2 linked regions of the Maricaulis maris genome follow. The protein of the gene in region 1 interacts with the protein of each later gene in a pairwise test. Links are inferred from orthologs where the notes say so. Each region holds a gene or a part of one and is shown on either strand. Other genes may lie near its edges.

Region 1 (8,953 bases):
CGGAAGACAACGCCGCCGAGGATGTTGCGAATCGTGCCGTTCGGCGAGCGCCACATCTTCTTGAGACCGAACTCTTCGACGCGGGCTTCGTCCGGGGTGATGGTGGCGCATTTCACGCCGACGCCGTAATGCTTGATCGCTTCGGCAGCATCGATCGTGATCTGGTCGTCCGTCTCGTCACGCTTGGTGACCGAGAGGTCATAATACTTCAGATCAATGTCGAGATAGGGCAGGATCAGCTTGTCCTTGATCAGCTGCCAGATGATGCGGGTCATCTCGTCGCCGTCGAGCTCGACGACCGGGGTATCGACTTTGATCTTCGCCATGGGTGTTCTGCTTTCTTTTCGGACGGACTGAAGACGCGCTAGGACAGCGCGGATAGACAATTCGCGCGCTCTCTAGCATCGGTGCGCGCCAAGGTGAAGGCCCCGTTCCATGCCCAAGATTTCCGCTACGCCGGCATTCATACTCCACACGCCCCAGCTCGGCGAGAATATTGGGGCCGCGGCGCGTGTCATGGGGAATTTCGGACTGCCCGAGCTGATCGTTGTCGACCCGCGTGACGGTTGGCCCAATGACAAGGCGGTGACCATGTCGGCCGGCTCGCCCGTGCTGGGCAATGCCCGCGTCGAGTACCGGCTGGGCGACGCCATTCATGATCATACTCGGCTCTACGCGACGACCGCCCGGCCGCGCGGCATGGAGAAGCCGGTGATGACGGCGCGCGAGGCGGTCAGCGACATGAAGGCTGCCATTGCGTCGGGTGAGAGGATCGCGGTGATGTTCGGCGGCGAGAAGTCCGGCCTGCCCAATGAGGCGGTCAACATGGCCGACGTCATCATTACCCTGCCGGTCGACCGCTCCTTCTCCTCGCTCAATCTCGCCCAGGCTGTCGCCGTGCTCGCCTATGAATGGACGGCAGGCGAGGGCGCCCCGGCTGAATTCGAGCCGGTCAGCGATGTCGCCAAACGCGAGGATCTGGAGCGCATGTTCGAGCATTTCGAATACGAACTCGACCGCGCCGGCTTCTTCCATCCGCCGTCCAAGACGCCGCTGATGGTCCAGAACCTGCGCAATGCCTTCATCCGCGGCCGCTGGACCGAACAGGAAGTCCGCACCTTCCGCGGCGCCGTAAAGGCGCTGGCGCTGGGCCGCGGCAAGGCGCGGATCGTGCGGGAGGACTAGCGTGTCCCGACGGGACGGGTGTCCCGTTACTGCGTCTGCGCCACCGACTGCCAGAGGGCAAAGTTGAAGTCGGGTGCCTCGAACGCCTTGGCATTCGCCTGGGTTGCAACGGTGAGCCCCGTGGCGCTGTCATAGAGGACAGCGGACCGGTAGCCGCCGAAATCACCGCCGTGGGATATCCGGTACTGTTCATCGCCGGTGACCCGTACATAGATACCCAGCCCGTAACCGGCGGCGCCACCCGGTTCGAAGGCATTGTAGTCTGTGCGCATGGTCTGCCCCTCTGCCTCAAACAGGCCGCCCGTACCGAGCGCCCGGTAGAGGCTGACCAGGTCCTGCGGTGCGGTCACCCAGCCTCCGGCGGTCCATTCATGGTCGAGATTTCGCCGCAGACGCCCGTTGCGGGCCGTCGGTGTGAGGCCGAGCAGGCTGCGTCGATAGCCATTTGCGAGGTGGGCAAAGTCTCGTCCCTGCAAGGGTTCTGTTCGCGACAGGCCGAGCGGTGAAATGACGCGGCGCCGGGCCTGCTCGTAGAAACTTTCCCCGGTCGCGGCTTCGATGATCAGACCGACCAGAATGTAATCGGTATCGGAATAGGAGAAATGGCGGCCCAGCGGGCCTTCAGCCTGGTCGCCGGCGACAAAGCCGATCGTGTCGTCCGGCGTGAAGCCGCGACGACCGCGTGTCAGGTTGGCCAGGAAAAAGTCGATATCTTCCAGATAGTCCGGTACGCCCGCCGAATGATTGAGCAGGTGACGCATGGTCATCCCCTCATGATTGGCCAGCGCGGGCCACCAGTCGTGGCCGGACAGCCAGGGTTCAACAGGCGCATCGAGATCCAGCACACCTTCCTCGGCCAGCTGGACGGCGACAATCGCCGTGATCGTCTTGCCAATACTTCCGGACAGAAAGCGGGTGTCCGGATCAACCGGCGTATTGCGCTGCCGATCGGCCTGACCGGCCTGATGGTCGATGCGTGTACCATCGGGCAGCAGAATGCTTGCGGAGAGGCCGGGGGCGAGCGCCTCGTTCATCGCGGCATCGATCCGGGCGCGCAATATCGACTCGGTGTCCGATTGCGCGAGGGCGGCGGTGGAAATGAGCGCGGCGAGGAGGCCGGAAACAAGCTGTTGCATGCCGCTCAGTTAGGGAGGCCCATCCGGTGAAGCAAGCCCCGATCGGGTCGTTTGTCGCTCCGGGCAACCCGGCGCGGCCGAGCGGAATCAAGGCGCCGGTAGGCAGGACCGGGACACCCCCTCAGGCCTGGACAGTGCGGGAGGCCCAGACAGTGCGGTCCGCGGGGGAAAGCGCCAGTGACGCCATCAGATCCGCATCATCCGGCAGGCAGTCATCGCCGACCGCCCAGACCAGTACCGCTTCCATCAGCCTCGCATTGCGCAGGATGTCCTCGACCGCCATCGAGCCGGGAAAGATCCGGGCTTCGAAGGTCGTCTTGCCCGGAAGTTCATGGGCGAGGTTGAGGAGGTTGAAGTCGGCATATTTGGTTGGTTTGGCCGCGATCAGCATGGCGCGGGCGTCATCCCAGTCGGCGGCCAGGAAAGCCTCGGAGCCAACCAGATCGACGAGGGTGTCGGCAACAGGTCCAAGCCGGACGCAGTGCGGATTTGTGCCGACGAGGTTTCGCAGCTGGCTGCCATGGCGGGCCAGAAAGGTGACGAGGCGGGACAGGGTGCGGGCCGAGCGCAGCGGTGCGGCGTCGTAATGCACGTGGACGGCGGCTTCGACCGGTACGGTAAAGCCCAGCGCCCGGGCATCGGCGAGCAGGGCGGCGAGCGCCGGACCGGGATCATCCGCGAAGGGCGCGGTGATCAGCTCGCAGGGCCGTTCTCGTTCGCCGGGGATCGGCGCGAGCATGGCAATGGAGCGCGCCAGATGGTCGACCGCCTTGCTCATCCCGCCCTCAGTGAGCTCGACGCGCGTGCCGAACAGGTCGGCGAGCGGCTGCAGGACCTGCTCCAGCGGCGCCTGCGGATCGCAATGACGTTCCACCAGTGCCAGCAGGCGGGCATCATCGCTCAAGACGCGGTACCAGCCGGGCCGGGCGGGCGCGTTTCGATTGAGGTCGGCGCGAAGGGTGAGGTCGTCAACGCACAGGGCCACGCGCTCGCCGGCCGGATCGAGAATTTCGAAGCCGAGGACGAGCGTCTCGAAAACCGGCAGGTCGGGCACCAGGCTCGGCTCGGACTGCGGGTAGAAACAAACGCGGACCGTGCCGCCGATTCGCGCCGCGATGGTGTCGGCGAGATCCTTGCGGCTGCGACCCGGCGGGGCGAGCAGCTCGATCTCGAACCCTTTTTTCCAGGGCCGGGGGCAGGGCGTGGCGGTCATCTTTCGATCTGTTCCTGTCTTCGGACCGGACTTCGGGGCGCTCATCGAACGCAAGGTGTCCGACACAGGCTGGCAGAGTTCGCCGGTGCGCGGTAGCAGGCTTTTTGTCCGGCGCCGCTCAGGCTCACCCGTCTGGGTCATTGCGGCCGGGCTCGGTACCGATTAAGCCTGTATCTGTCTTTTCCGGGGGGATGAAATGTCCAAGCTTTCCGTCATGGGCGCCTTTGCGCTCGTATCACTGACCGGTGCGCCCGGTTTCGCTGAAGCGCCGCTGGCGACATCCGAGCTGACGGTTATCACTGCCGCGATGTCGGCCGGGACCGGCCTCGGCCTCGATGACACGCAGCGCCATCTCGATCTCTTCTTCAGCAGCGCATACGGCTATTGCGACGCCAAGAAGGTGGCACATGTCTGGCGGACCGACGTGTTCAGCGCCAAGGCGGTCATCGGCAGCAAGATTGCCAACGGGATTACTGATCTCCTCGACACCGATATCGCCTCCACGGCGCAATCGGTCAGCTGCGACTGGGCCGATCTGGGTCTGGACTACCATCACGCCGAGGCGCTGGCGGCCTTCTGGGGCGGTTCGCCCGACCAGGCCAAGGCGACGGCCAGCTCGATGGCCTCAAGTGTTGGCCATCGCCGCTTCATGGAATCCATGGGCGCGGTGATCGCGCGGGCCGACAGCCAGGTCACACAGACCAATGACGCCCATTTGCAGCTCTTCTTCACCAGCGATTACGGCTATTGCGACGCGCTCAAGGTGGCGCATGTCTGGGGCACCGATGTCGGGGCCGCCAAGGCGATCATCGGCAGCAAGATCGCCAATGGCCTGACCGATCTCGTCGATGCCGATATCGCCTCGACCAGCCGGAGCGTGGCGTGCAACTGGGTCGACACCGGGCTGGATTTTGACGACGCGAACACGCTTGCAGACTTCTGGGGCGTGTCGGTCGGCGAAGCCAAGTCGAAGGCGACCGCCTACACGTCCGAATGGGGCAATCGCGGCTTCCATGAGCGTCTTGGCAGTCTGTTGACGCGCGGCTAGGTCTTTCCTCAAATTTTGTATTGGCATTCGCGCATTGCGCGGGAAGAGGCATGTGAGCAGTTGGACGAGGCGCAGCGGAAGTTGGCAACGTTATCGAAGCGGTGGCGCAACTCTATCCCTGGATAATGGGATTGGTTCACCGACAGCCCCCATTGACTTCCCAGTCCACACAGGTAAAACCCGCGCTTCCCTCGCCGGGGCATGACCCCGGATCGTTCAACACCAACGGGACGATGCGAGAACCGCCGTTTAGATCGCACGCCTTTGAGGGAAGGCGCGCCGGGCCGCATCGAATAGAGAGAACATGTCGAAGCGTCATTCGCAGAAATACAAAATTGATCGCCGCATGGGTGAAAACCTTTGGGGCCGTCCGAAGTCTCCGGTCAACTCGCGCTCCTATGGCCCCGGCCAGCATGGTCAGCGCCGCAAGACCAAGATGTCCGATTTCGGTCTTCAGCTCATGGCGAAGCAGAAGCTGAAGGGCTATTACGGCAACATCACCGAGAAGCAGTTCCGTCGTACCTATGACGAAGCCTCTCGCCGTAAGGGTAACACCGCCGAGCTGCTGATCGGTCTGCTGGAAAGCCGCCTGGACGCCATCGTCTACCGCTGCAAGTTCGTGCCGACCGTGTTCGCCGCCCGCCAGTTCGTCAATCACGGCCACGTGAAGGTCAATGGCATCAAGGTCAACATCGCGTCCTACCGCTGCAAGCCGGGTGACGTGATCGAAGTCCGCGAGCGTTCGCGTTCGATGGCCCTGGTCCTGGAAGCCCTGGACAGCCCGGAGCGTGACCTGCCGGATTACATCGATCTCGATGCCAAGGCGATGAAGGCCACCTTCACGCGCATGCCGGAATTCTCTGAAGTGCCGTATCCGGTACAGATGGAACCGAACCTGGTTATCGAATTCTACTCCTCGTAAGGGGACGACAATCGACCAGAAACAGGCCGCTCCGGGACACCGGGGCGGCCTTTTTTCATGGCGGGCGATGCGGACCGCTCTGCTGCGATGCAGCGTGCCGGGCCCGTGCTGCATTCTGGAGCATCTCCCCGTCATATTTCCCCACACACGAGTCTTTGGTTGATCAGACCCTAATTCCTGTTTTCATGACGCTGAAGCCGATCCTGTGGGGCAAAGATCAGGGTCGTTGTGTGTGGTTGAGGGCTGTCTTGGGGGCAAGCATGACAGGGCGTTGGCGGGGCGTAGTGGCTGGTTTGGGGCTGGCTGTTTTTCTTTCGGCATGTGCAACGAGCGGGGACCCGCAAGTCGAGGCGAGGCGCAGTCTCCTGCCCAGCCTGCCGCCCATGCCCGCCATGCCGTCCCTGCCGACCATCAACATCTCGGACATGCGCATACCGGGGACGGACCGTCAGGCGCCGACCGTCGATCCGTCGCTGGAGGCGATGATCTACTGGCGGGTGATCGAGGACGACATCCTGATTGTCCATGCTGACACCAATGGCTGTACGTCGCGCGCGGACTTCCTCGTCAATGTCGAGCAGTATTATGACGACATCTACACGGTCCGCCTGACACGCCAGGTCGAGGACCGCTGTGATGTCGCCACGCCGTGGGGAATCCAGCTCGGCTTCGGTTTTGAAGAGCTGGGTGTGCCGATCGGCGGCGAGGTGATCGTCCTCAACCCGATTGACACCGAGCGGCCCTGGGACTGGAACGAAAACCGCAGCTATGTGGCGTCACGCCGATAATCTGCGGTCGTGCCGCTCGGCCCGCCCGGTTTACCTTCGACAGAGTGGGGGCGGGTGCTCGGCCCAGGCCATGGATCAGGCGGCGTTGACCACGCCCTTCTCCTTGAAATAGGCCTGCAGCTCACCGGTCTCGAACATTTCCTTGATGATGTCGCATCCGCCGACAAACTCACCCTTCACATAAAGCTGGGGAATGGTCGGCCAGTTCGAGAACTCCTTGATGCCCTGGCGGACGCCGTCATCCTCGAGCACGTTGACGCTCTGGAAGTCGACCTGGAGGTGATCCAGAACGCGGGCCACGACCGAGGAGAAGCCGCATTGCGGAAAGACCGGCGTACCCTTCATGAAGAGCACGACGTCATGACTCTCGATGGTCGACTTGATGGTGTCGTGAGCGGTCGCGGACATGGCGGTTCTCCTCGATTGACAATGGCATGTAGCTAGGACGTCGCCGGGCGCTGTTCAAGAGCGTCAACCAGCGCTGCGTTGGCGCAAAGGTGAGCGGGGCGTGTCGTCAGGCAGACCACGCTGTCAGTCCAGCTTTGGGAGAGGGCCCAGGCCAGCCCCTCGGCCGGGGCCGCGCCTGCCGCGGCCGGCGGGTCACGTCGCAGCCGGCGCTTGATCTGGCGGGCCAGATACCACAGGTCGCCGCGTGAGCGCGGTGGACCGGACGGGCGCGCGGCGCCGGCCATCACCTCGATGCCGATCACCGACAGTCCGGACGCGCGTGCGCGGACCAGGCGCTGCCTCGCGGCTTCGTCGAGCTGATCATTGACCGGCGCCATCAGGGCATTGAAAACGCCCAGCTCGATGGCCCGGTCCAGCTCCGCTCCGCGCCCACAGACCCCGATATGGCGGATCATTCCGCGCGCCTTGAAGGCTTCGAGGCGGCGGATCAGCTTGTCCGTCATTTCCTCGGGAGCGGGGCCGTGCAGGAGCAGAAGATCGACATGGTCGCGGCGCAGCCGCTTGAGGCTGTCGCGCAGCGACATCTCCACCGCGCCGGCGGAAAAGTCCCGGTGCCCGCCGGCATGGATACCGGCCTTGGTGGCGATGAAAGCGGCATCGCGTCGGCGACTGCCCAGAGCGGCACCCAGCCGATATTCGCCTTCGCCCCTGCCGTAGGCCGGTCCGGTGTCGAACAGGGTCACGCCGAGATCGATCGCCTGATGGATCAGCCGGGTCGTGGCCGCCCGCGACGCGCCGAGACCGGCATGCGGACCGGTGACGCCCAAGCCGAGCCGCGAGAGGGCCGCTGCCTCGATCATCAGCCGGGCACGCGCGTTTCCAGCGCCAGCGCGTGAAGCTCGCCGCCCATCTTGTCGCCGAGGGCGGCATAGACCATCTGGTGCTGGGCGACGCGCAACCTGCCGCGGAAACTCTCGGCGGTGATGACGGCTTTCCAGTGATCATTGTCACCGGCCAGATCGGTCATCTCGATTTCGGCGTCGGGTATCCCGGCCTTGATGAGGGCGATGATGTCGTCGGCGGGCATGGGCATGGTGGGTCTCCAGGGCGGGTGGCGTCATGGGCGCAGCGTCAGCTCACGCGTCATCACGGGGCGCCGTCGAAAGCGTGACCGGATGTGTCGCGAGCTGGACTATCGCCCCGGGCCGTATCGGCCCATAGGCCGGACACGCTAATCGTGACCGCTGCACGGGAAAAGACCATGACCGCCCTGTTGACTGCCAAAACTCTGATCGGAACGGCTCTGTGCCTTGTCATGCTGGGGCTTTCCATTCTGACCCTGACCGGTCCGGCCGCCGCCGGCGAGCCCTTTCGCGATCGCGAGGGGCGGCCGGTCGGTGGCCATGACGTGGTCAGCTACCACACCGAGGACGTCCCGCTCGAGGGGCTGGAGAGCCTTACCGCCGACCATAACGGCGTGACCTGGTATTTTGCCACCGAGGCCAATCGTGCCCGCTTCGTCGCCGACCCGGAGCGCTATGTCCCGGCCTATGACGGGCACTGCGCCTATGCGCTGGCGGATGGCCGCAAGGTGCGCAGCGACCCGCTCGCCTACCGCATCGTGGACGGCGTGCTCTACATGAATTTCTCGCCGTCAATCCAGGCGCGCTGGGAACGGGATATCGCGGGCTATCTGGAGCGTTCGGAGGCCAATTGGCCCGCGCTTGAGAGCGCACCTGCCGCGCGTCCGAGGCGCTGGTTCTGAACCCCACGGAAATTTAAGTGGGGCGGCGTGGCCACGCATGGCAGGATTGGCGCGACTTATCAAATCGGGGGTTTTCCATGCGTGCCATACTGGCGTCATCCGTTCTGTCCATTGCCTTGCTGTCGACGGCCTGTGCGGCAATCCAGCCTGAAGCGACAGCCGCGGTGAGCGAATGGACGCTCGACCGGGCCCAATTGCTGACCGATCTGGACGTGCTCGCGGCGGACAACATGGAAGGCCGTGAGGTCGGGACCGAAGGCAATGCCCGGGCTCGCGCCTACATCATCGGCCGCCTTGAGGCGATGGGCGCGGCGCCGATGGGTGACAGCTTTGAGCATGACTTCACCTTCGAGCAGCGGCGGACCGGCGCGAAGGTCGAAGGCGTCAATATTCTGGCTTTCATCGCCGGCACGAGCGACAGTGATCGCACCATGGTCGTGACGGCACACTATGATCATGAAGGCATGCGGGGCGGGCAGATCTGGAAC
Region 2 (9,134 bases), 680 kb from region 1 along the record:
ACAAGGGCCGCGGCCTCGGCGGCCGCCTGGCGACCCGGCGCGGCGATGCCGGTGTGTTCGATCACGGCGCCCAGTATGTCACCGCCCGTGCCCCCGCGTTTCAGACTTTCCTCGACCAGGCCCGGACAAGCGGCGCGGCCGGCCTGTGGCCGCGACGCGATGATGACGAGGCGTGGTGGGTCGGTGAGCCTGGCATGAGCGGTCTGGTCGCCCCGCTGGCCGAGGGTCTGGATATCCGTCGCTCGCATCGGGTGTCGGCCCTGCGCAAGTTTGAAGCCGGCTGGTTGATTGATGTCGATCAGCCGACCAGCGGGCAAATCTCGGCCGACCGGGTTGTGCTGGCCATTCCGGCACCCCAGGCCCGGACGCTTCTGGCTGGCCATGCCGATTTCGCGGCGCCGCTCGACGCCGTCGTCTATGCGCCGTGCTGGACCCTGATGCTGACCGTGTCCGAGACGCTCGGTGTCGCGCCGGACGTGCATCGGAGCTCTGACGGCCCCTGCGCCTGGCTGGCCCGCAATACCAGCAAGCCGGGCCGCCCGAGTGGTCAGGAAGCCTGGGTCATGCAGGCCGGGCCGCGCTGGAGCGAGATTCACCTGGAAGAGGACGCCGCAGCCGTCACCGAGCGCTTGTGCGATGCCTTCCGCGACTGGGCCGGCGTCCCGGTGACCATTCTTCATGCCGCCGTGCATCGCTGGCGCTATGCCCGGGTGATGGAAGCCTTGGGTGAGCCTTTCCTGTGGGACAAGGATCAAGACCTCGGTCTGGCCGGCGACTGGTGTCTTGGGCCCCGCGTCGAGGCCGCCTTCCTGTCCGGTCACCGCCTCGCCGGATCAATGCTCGGCCATCAGACGCCGTAGACCTCCTGGGCGACGGCATAGGTGTTGGCATAGGCGACCACCGAAGCCTCGATCGGATCGGCATAGCCGCCACCAATTCCCATCGAGACGGGAATGCCCTGTCGCCGACAGGCGTCCAGCACCATCCGGTCGCGGTCCATCAGACCGGCGTGGCTGAGTGAAAGCCGTCCCAGCTTGTCTTCGGCCAGGGGGTCAACGCCCGCCTGGTAAAGCACAAAGTCCGGGCGGAAGCCGAGGACAGCCGGCAAGTGGGTGTCGAGCGTGGCGAGGTAAGCCGCGTCCTGCGTGTCGTCCGGCAGGTTCACATCGAGATCGCTGACCTGCTTGCGGAAGGGGAAATTCTTCTCGCCATGCATCGAGAAGACAAACACATCGGGATGGTCGCCGAGAATGGCGGCATTGCCGTCGCCCTGGTGAACATCAAGGTCGATGATGGCGATCCGGCTGGCCAGCCCGGTCTCGAGCAGGTGCAGGGCCGTCACCGCGAAATCATTATAGATGCAATAGCCCGAACCAAAATCGCGGTGGGCGTGATGAGTGCCCCCGGCCAGCTGTCCGGCAATCCCGTCCTGCAGCGCCGCCTCGGCCGCTGCGATGGCACCGCCGACCGTGGCCCGGGTCCGTGTGACCAGGCCTTCAGACCAGGGAAAGCCGATGCGGCGGATCGCCGCGCGGTCCAGCTGTCCGGTCTCGAAAGCCTCGACATAGGCCGCATCATGAGCACGCAGGATGGCGTCGGTCGTCGCCAGCGGCGAGACGCTCAGCTCATCCTCGCGGACGATGCCTGTGGCCACCAGTCGATCGCGCAAGGCCGTGTACTTGCCACCGGGAAAACGGTGACCGTCCGGCAGCGGGAGCGAGAACGTATCGGAGTAGAAGACCTGCATCCGCCGCAAACTAGGCCGATAACGGGTAAAGTCACCTCCGTCGGGAGCCGGACGCTAGAGGCGGTAGTGCTTGGCCAGCAGGGCGATCAGCTCGTTCAGCTTGGCTTTCTGATCCGCGGCATCGCCGCTCTCGATGGCGTGGCTGACACAATGGCTGGCATGGTTCTTGAGGATTTCCCCTTCAACCGCGGCCAGCGCTGACTTGACCGCTGACAATTGCGTGAGGACGTCGATGCAGTAGCGATCTTCCTCGATCATGCGGGCAATGCCGCGCACCTGACCCTCAACGCGCTTCAGACGAGCGAGGCTGGCGGTGCGGGCAGGGATCAGGGCGGTGTGGGTCTCTGTCATGCGGATTGTATACCCCCGGGGGGTATGTTAGGGCAAGCCACATGAAACAAGCTGCTGTCCGTATCCTCACCCCGGTTTTCTGCGCGGCCGTGCTGGCCGGCTGCGCCAGCATTGACCCGTCCCGCGAGCGCGCGCTGGTGCTCGACGAAGTCTCCGAACGGACGGGTTATGCGGCCGAAACGGTGACGCCTCCGGCCGGCCAACCGCTCGCTGAAGACGAAGCTGTCGCGATGGCCATCGCCAATAATCGGCGTCTGATGGCGCAGCTTTCCGAAGCCGGCCTGGCGCGCGCCGATTGGGTCACGGCCTCCCGTCCCACCAATCCGGTCATTGGTGTCACCAGCTTCCCCGGAAACGGGACTGGCCGCATCTGGGACGTTGATCTGCGTGCCTCGCTGCTGGGCATTGCCGCGACGCCGTGGCGGGCCGAAGCCGCGCACAACCGGTACGAGGCCCGGCGGTCTGCAACCGTCCTCGCGGTCATCGACTTCATCGCCGAGACGCGGCGCGCCTGGGTCGATGCTGTCGCCGCGCGTCAGCGCCTGGATCTGCAGCAGCGGATCCGCGATGCCGCCGCGGCCAGCCTGGTCGTGGCCGAGGAGATGCGCTCTGCCGGCAATTCGCCGCTGATGGATCTGGAACGCGAGCGGGTGTTTGCCGAGCAGGCCGAGCTGGATTTTCTGGCCGCCGAGCATACCGCCCTGCAGGCCCGGCTGATGCTGTCGCGTCAACTCGGTGTCGAGATCACGGCCGATAGCCTGCCAGACCGGCTCGAGGGACTTGATCCGGCTGGTTTTGACATCCCGGATGCGGATGCCATGACGGCCAGCCTGCCACTGGCAGCGGCCCGTGCCCGTGTAGAAGCCACAGCAGGTGAAGCGGGTCTGGAGAATTGGGCCACCCTGCTGGAGCATGTCGAGCTGGGCGGTGTCTGGGAGCGGGATGACCGGGAATGGTCGCGTGGCTGGACGCTGGAGTTCGCCTTGCCCGTCTTCGACCTCGGTGAGGCCCGGCGCACTGCGGGGCGCCTGCGGGCCGAACAGGCGATCGATCACCATGCCGGTCTGGTGCACGAGATCCGGACCTCGATTCAGGCCGCCGAAGCCAGTGCCGATCTGGCCCAAGCCCGGCTCGCCCGCATCGAGCGCGAGGCCTTGCCGACCAGCGAGCGCCTGATGGATGCGACAATGCGTCAATACAATGCGATGCAGGTGAGCGTTTTCGATCTGATGGCTGCCGTCCAGATGCGGACCCGGACCGGGCAATCCTATGTCGATGCACTGACCGATCTGCACCGGGCCCGCATTGCCCTGCAGCAAATTCGTGCCGGAGGCTCACCGCATGGCGTGGGTCTCTCGGCGGCTGGCGGAGCGGCTCCGATGATGGCCGAGGGAGGTCACTGATGGCGATTTCAAGACGCGATGCCCTGCTCGTCGGTGGTGTCGGTGTTGCTGCGGCCGGTCTGGGGACCGGCGCCGCATCGGCCCAGCCGGTGCGGGCGGCGGCTCATACCGCTTCGGTCCCGCATGATAGGGATTACGCGCCGGGTCGCGCCGGACGCGACTATACACCTGTCGTGACGCCGGACGGGGCGACGCTGCCCTTCCGCGTGGTCGACGGGGTCAAGATTTTTCATCTCGTCCCGGAAGAGGTCGAGCATGAATTTGCCCCGGGCCTGTCGGCGCGAACCTGGGGCTATAATGGTCGCACCCATGGCCCCACCATCGAGGCGGTCGAGGGTGACAAGGTCCGCATCTACGTCACCAACCGCCTGCCAGCGCCGACCACGGTGCACTGGCACGGTGTCATCCTGCCCTCCGGCATGGATGGTGTCGGCGGGCTCTCGCAGCGCTCGATCGCGCCGGGTGAAACCTTCGTCTACGAGTGGACCTTCCGCCAGCACGGCACATTCATGTACCACTCGCATCATGACGAGATGACCCAGATGGCACTGGGGATGATGGGCATGATCGTGGTCCATCCGCGCCAACCCGCCGGCCCGCGTCCGGACCGTGACTATGCGATCATGCTCTCGGAATGGGCCTTGCACCCCGGTGCCGAGCGGCCCGATCCGAACGCCATGTCGGGCTTCAACGTTCTGACCATGAATGCGCGCTGCTATCCCGGGACCTCGCCCCTGATCGCCCAGCGTGGCGAGCGGGTCCGGCTGCGCTTCGGCAATCTTTCGGCCATGGACCATCACCCGATCCACCTGCACGGCTATGCCTTCACCATCACCGAGACCGATGGCGGTGCAATTCCGGCCAGTGCGCGTCATCCCGATACCACGGTGCTGGTCCCGACCGGCTCGACCCGGACGGTGGAATTCATTGCCGACAATCCGGGTGACTGGGCCATGCACTGCCACATGACCCACCACGTCATGAACCAGATGGGCCATGTGCCCAACCTGACCGGCGTCAACGCCCGCCGGATCGATCGCGCCGTTGGCAGCCTGCTCCCGACCTATATGACGATGGGCCAGGATGGCATGGGCGAGATGGGTCAGCATATCGAGATGGGTCACATGCCGATCCCGGACAATTCCCTGCCCATGGTCGGCGCCCGCGGTCCGCGCGACTACATCACCATGGGCGGCATGTTCACGATCCTGAAGGTGCGTGACCGTCTGACCGGTGACGGCGATCCCGGCTGGTATGACAATCCCGAAGGCGAGGCCCGTGCGGCCCGCGCCGATGAACTGGCCCGCGACGGGATTGACCCGAATGCGGTCTGACACCCACTTCACCCGAAAGGACTGACGCCATGATCACCCTTCTGACCACCAGCTTTCTGCTCGCCACCGGCGCCGTCGATCACCATGATCATCATGGCGGCGACCATCATGGAGCCATGGCCAGCGAGATGGCTGCGCAATCGGTCACCTTCGGGGATGTCCGCACAGTCGACGTCGAGGCCCGCACCGCCATCATCCGTCATGGCGCCATGCCGGAGGTCGGCATGGGCGCGATGGTCATGCCGTTCATGATCGATGAGGCGGTGGATATCTCACTGTTCGAACCCGGCGCGGCCCTCACCATCACCGTCACCAGCGACGAAGAGGGCCTGCACGTGATTGCCGCCGAACCGGAAGCCGACGCCGGCTGACCGGCAGGGTCAGGCCGCGCTCTTCACCTTGGCTTCCGGCAGGTCCACGCCGAACACGCGCTGATACATTTCGGCGATGACCGGGCGTTCCAGCTCGTCGCACTTGTTCAGGAAGGTCAGGCGGAAGGCCATGCCGAGATCGCCGAAGATTTCCTGGTTCTCGGCCCAGGTCAGCACGGTGCGCGGGCTCATCACGGTGGAGATGTCACCATTGATGAAGGCTTCGCGGGTCAGATCGGCCATCTTGACCATGTCGGAGACCTGCTTGCGGCCGTCTTCGGAGGCGGCCAGCTTCTTCATCTTGGCCAGGACGATGGCGTTCTCGGTCTCGCGCGGCAGATAGTTCAGCGTGGCCACGATCGACCAGCGGTCCATCTGGCCCTGGTTGATCTGCTGGGTGCCGTGATAGAGGCCGGTGGTGTCGCCGAGGCCGATCGTGTTGGTGGTGGCGAACAGGCGGAAATACGGGTGCGGACGGATCACCTTGGTCTGGTCCAGCAGGGTCAGCGAGCCCGAGGCTTCCAGCACGCGCTGGATCACGAACATCACGTCCGGACGACCGGCGTCATATTCATCGAACAGGAGCGCGATCGGGCGTTGCAGGGCCCAGGGCAGGATGCCTTCCTGGAATTCGGTGATCTGCTTGCCGTCCTTCAGCACGATGGCGTCCTTGCCGACCATGTCGATACGGCTGACATGGCTGTCCAGATTGACCCGGACCATCGGCCAGTTGAGGCGCGCGGCGACCTGCTCGATATGCGTGGACTTGCCGGTGCCGTGATAGCCCTGGACCATCACCCGGCGATTATAGGCAAAGCCGGCCAGGATGGAGCGCGTCGTGGCCGGATCGAACACATAGTCCGGATCCATGATCGGCGTGTGCTCGTCAGGGGTGGAGAACATGGCGACATCAAAGCCGGGGTCGAAGCCGAACAGCTTCTGGCAATCGGCTACGGCATCAGGGGCGGAAAGGGGAAAACTGTCGCTCATCAAACCCGTCTTTTTGGCTGGGCGCGCTGTCGGTAATCTGCGGTCATTGCTGCGGCGCGCAATCGGTCTGTCAACGGAGGTATCGCAGGCAAGGCCCCGCTTCAAGTCAATGGCCGTGACGGAGTGCGGTTCAGACCCGTCGATGCCCGCGCAAAGCGAAGTAGGCGAGGGTGATGATCGCCATTTCGAGGAGGATGACGATCAGCCCGAACTGGCCGTTGTAATACTGGCCGTCGGTGATGCGCAGCCAGGTGCCGATATGCGCGAGGCTGGCAAGCGCCATGGCATAGACGCCGGCGCGCCGTTGTCTGGCAATCAGCACAAGTCCGGCAAGCCAGGCGAGGGTCATCAGGACGAGGCCGGCGAGGTCCAGGCCATCGGAGCGCTGGATGGCAGTGCCGACATCAAGATTGCCGATCCGCGGATGCCAGGCACCGCTGAGACTGCCCACAAACATCGCGCACCAGAGAAACATGTAGAGCATGGGCAGGGCGGCCAATGCGACCGCCGCTATCTGCGGAGCGCGCCACTGAAGTGAGTTTGAGGCCATCTGTGCTTCCCGTTCGTCTCGCGACCGTACAAAGAGCCGTATCGGAAAACAAACACGGCTTTCTGTCATGGCCTCAAGCCATCCCCGCGCTTTTCAGAATCTGGTAGGACGCGATCACCCGACCCAGTTGTTCTTCGCTGGAACGATCACCACCATTCGCGTCCGGGTGGAATTGCTTGACCAGTTCGGCATAGCGCTTGCGGACCGTCGCCGGGTCCACATCAGGATCGAGCGACATGGTTTCGAGGGCCTTGGTCTGCAGCCGGCCCATGGATTTTTCGCGCGGGGCTTCCTTGTGCGGGTCCTTGCGGTCACCGAACATGCCATAGGGATCGTTGAACCCGTCGGCAAAATCCCGGCTGGCCTTCGTCGCCCGGGCTGAGGCGGAATGGGTATTGCGCCAGTTCCAGGTCGGCCGGTGACCATAGGCCGCGCTCTCGCGGAAGGACTGCGCCGCCTGTTCGCCCATGCCTTCGAAGAAATTCCAAGACTTGTTGTATTCCGACGCGTGGCTTTGACAGAACCAGTAGAAATCATTCAGCCGGTCATTCGACTTCGGCGCCCGGCTATCGCCGTGCTTGCGGCAGCCAGGCCACTCGCAGACACGCTCCTCCGGCGCCGGCTTGTCCTTGGGCGGCTTGATGCGGATGTCTTTGAACCGCGGCTTATATGGGTAGGCTTCGGACATGATCCCCGATTATGGTCACGCGTCTGTAAAGCGGCAATGAAGCGAATGAACAAAGAGGTGCAAATATGGGTGCTGTCGCCGACCGTATCGAGGAGAAACTGCAAAAAGCCTTCGCGCCCAGCGCTTTGACGGTGACTGATGACAGTCATTTGCATGCCGGACACGCTGGGGCCCGCCCCGGCGGCGAAAGCCATTTCACAGCAGACATCACCGCCAGCCAGTTTGACGGCCTGACCCGCCTTGCCCGCCACCGGCTGGTCAACGACGTGCTGGCAGAGGAGCTTGCCGGACCGGTCCATGCGCTGGTGATCCGGGCGCGGGGTCTCAACGAATAAGCATCAGGTCCTTCTTGTCCCCAGCCGGGGCGAGCCCCGGGCTGTAACGTTCACCTGGCGAGAGAGGGATGACCCATGTTTCGGCGACTGACCCAGACCGGACTACCGGCATTGGCGGCCCTTCTGGCGTCCGCGTGCAGCACCAGTTTCGATACGCCAACCACGCTCTCCTCAACCGGGCAATTGGCAGCCGGAGACCGGCGCCTGCTTTCTGTCGAGGAGTATGCCGACGGAGAGGCTCTGGCCGGGATGGATACGCTCTTCCTGCCGCCTGTCCGGATCGCACCGGGCGCTGATATCGATGACGCCATTCCGCCGGCGAGGCTGGTCGATGTCCGCGTGCAGCTGTCCCAGGACCTCTGCCAGCGTCTGGCGCGGGCCGGCTTCTCGGTCCTGCCGACCGGAATCCCGACCGAAGCGGAGACCGATCCCGATGGTGAGGTCAGCGCTGCCATTACCGGGATCCGCCGCAATAATGTCGCCACCACTGGGGTGTCCCGCCTGATCGGGGTTGCCGTGCCCGGACCGCTCAATCCGCGCGTCCCGCTGGGTATCGGTGCTCTGGGTGTGGAGGCTGAAATCCTTGATGGCACCGGCCGCCAGGTTGCCGCCATCCGCTGGGCCTCACAGAACCACCTGGCGTCGGGCGGCGGGGTCACGACCATCCTCGATGGTCCGGACGCATTCTCCAACCTCGCCGATGTGATGGACCTGTCCAGCGTCTTCGCCGATGCCGTCGGCGACCTGGTCACCGAGGCCCGTGATGGCCGTGAGCCGGTGCGGGCGTCCACCCCGCAAGGCACCTGCAACGGTTATGAGGCGCTGATTGAGGCCGAGGCCGCGACCGGCTAACCGCCGTTCGTCACCACGTCATCGGGACTGACCGAGACACGCAGCCTGGTGATCTGGTTGCGGCGACGTTCGACGACCTCGAAACGGGCCCCGTGAAAGCCGAAGACCTGGCCGCGTTCCGGGATGGTCTGGGCTTCGTGGATGACCAGCCCGGCAATGGTGACCGCTTCCTCGTCCGGTAATTCCCAGTCGAGGGCGCGGTTGAGGTCGCGGATCGGCAGCGTGCCATCGACCAGCCAGACGCCCTCGGTGTCAGGCTGGATGCCTTCGACGGTCACGTCATGCTCGTCCTCGATCGCGCCGACAATCTCCTCGAGAATATCTTCCAGCGTGACCAGGCCCATCAGGGCGCCATACTCGTCGACGACCAGCGCGAAGTGCTCCCGCTTCTCGCGGAAGGCGTTGAGCTGGTCGAGCACTTCGGTGGTTTCCGGTACGAACCAGGCCTCCCGACGCAGGGCGCTGATATCAATCACCGAGGCATTGCCGTCGGCCTCGTGCAGGGCGCGGGCA

The links.
Region 2: the proteins of grxD (region 1) and AAA969_RS11465 interact in binary tests that used the Escherichia coli proteins (3 or more experiments, as listed by UniProt). The link is inferred for Maricaulis maris from one-to-one orthologs.

What each region holds. Positions count from the first base shown.
Region 1 is NZ_AP027270.1:1,735,420-1,744,372, reverse strand. What follows is about bases 5,035-7,763. They hold grxD (Grx4 family monothiol glutaredoxin), read right to left. Parts: upstream 6,701-7,763; coding sequence 6,368-6,700; downstream 5,035-6,367. Other genes in these bases: AAA969_RS08095 (BolA family transcriptional regulator), read right to left, coding at 7,560-7,763; AAA969_RS08100 (aldo/keto reductase), read right to left, coding at 6,733-7,560; AAA969_RS08110 (hypothetical protein), read left to right, coding at 5,888-6,292; rpsD (30S ribosomal protein S4), read left to right, coding at 5,035-5,504. In the rest of the region: AAA969_RS08140 (NADP-dependent isocitrate dehydrogenase), read right to left, coding at 1-326; AAA969_RS08135 (RNA methyltransferase), read left to right, coding at 436-1,185; AAA969_RS08130 (serine hydrolase domain-containing protein), read right to left, coding at 1,212-2,321; AAA969_RS08125 (amidoligase family protein), read right to left, coding at 2,443-3,534; AAA969_RS08120 (hypothetical protein), read left to right, coding at 3,731-4,582; more of rpsD, read left to right, coding at 4,887-5,034; more of AAA969_RS08095, read right to left, coding at 7,764-7,793; AAA969_RS08090 (YHS domain-containing (seleno)protein), read left to right, coding at 7,962-8,465; AAA969_RS08085 (M28 family peptidase), read left to right, coding at 8,543-8,953. UniProt on the Escherichia coli protein: Monothiol glutaredoxin involved in the biogenesis of iron-sulfur clusters.
Region 2 is NZ_AP027270.1:2,414,751-2,423,884, reverse strand. The notes cover bases 6,225-9,134. They hold AAA969_RS11465 (BolA family protein), read left to right. Parts: upstream 6,225-7,499; coding sequence 7,500-7,769; downstream 7,770-9,134. Other genes in these bases: AAA969_RS11455 (HlyC/CorC family transporter), read right to left, coding at 8,618-9,134; AAA969_RS11460 (DUF3313 family protein), read left to right, coding at 7,845-8,621; AAA969_RS11470 (J domain-containing protein), read right to left, coding at 6,820-7,434; AAA969_RS11475 (hypothetical protein), read right to left, coding at 6,327-6,746. In the rest of the region: AAA969_RS11510 (NAD(P)/FAD-dependent oxidoreductase), read left to right, coding at 1-860; AAA969_RS11505 (histone deacetylase family protein), read right to left, coding at 848-1,747; AAA969_RS11500 (metal-sensitive transcriptional regulator), read right to left, coding at 1,802-2,098; AAA969_RS11495 (TolC family protein), read left to right, coding at 2,140-3,501; AAA969_RS11490 (multicopper oxidase family protein), read left to right, coding at 3,501-4,835; AAA969_RS11485 (copper-binding protein), read left to right, coding at 4,865-5,206; cobaltochelatase subunit CobS, read right to left, coding at 5,216-6,199. UniProt on the Escherichia coli protein: Transcriptional regulator that plays an important role in general stress response. Has many effects on cell morphology, cell growth and cell division. Acts by regulating the transcription of many genes, including dacA (PBP-5), dacC (PBP-6), ampC and mreB.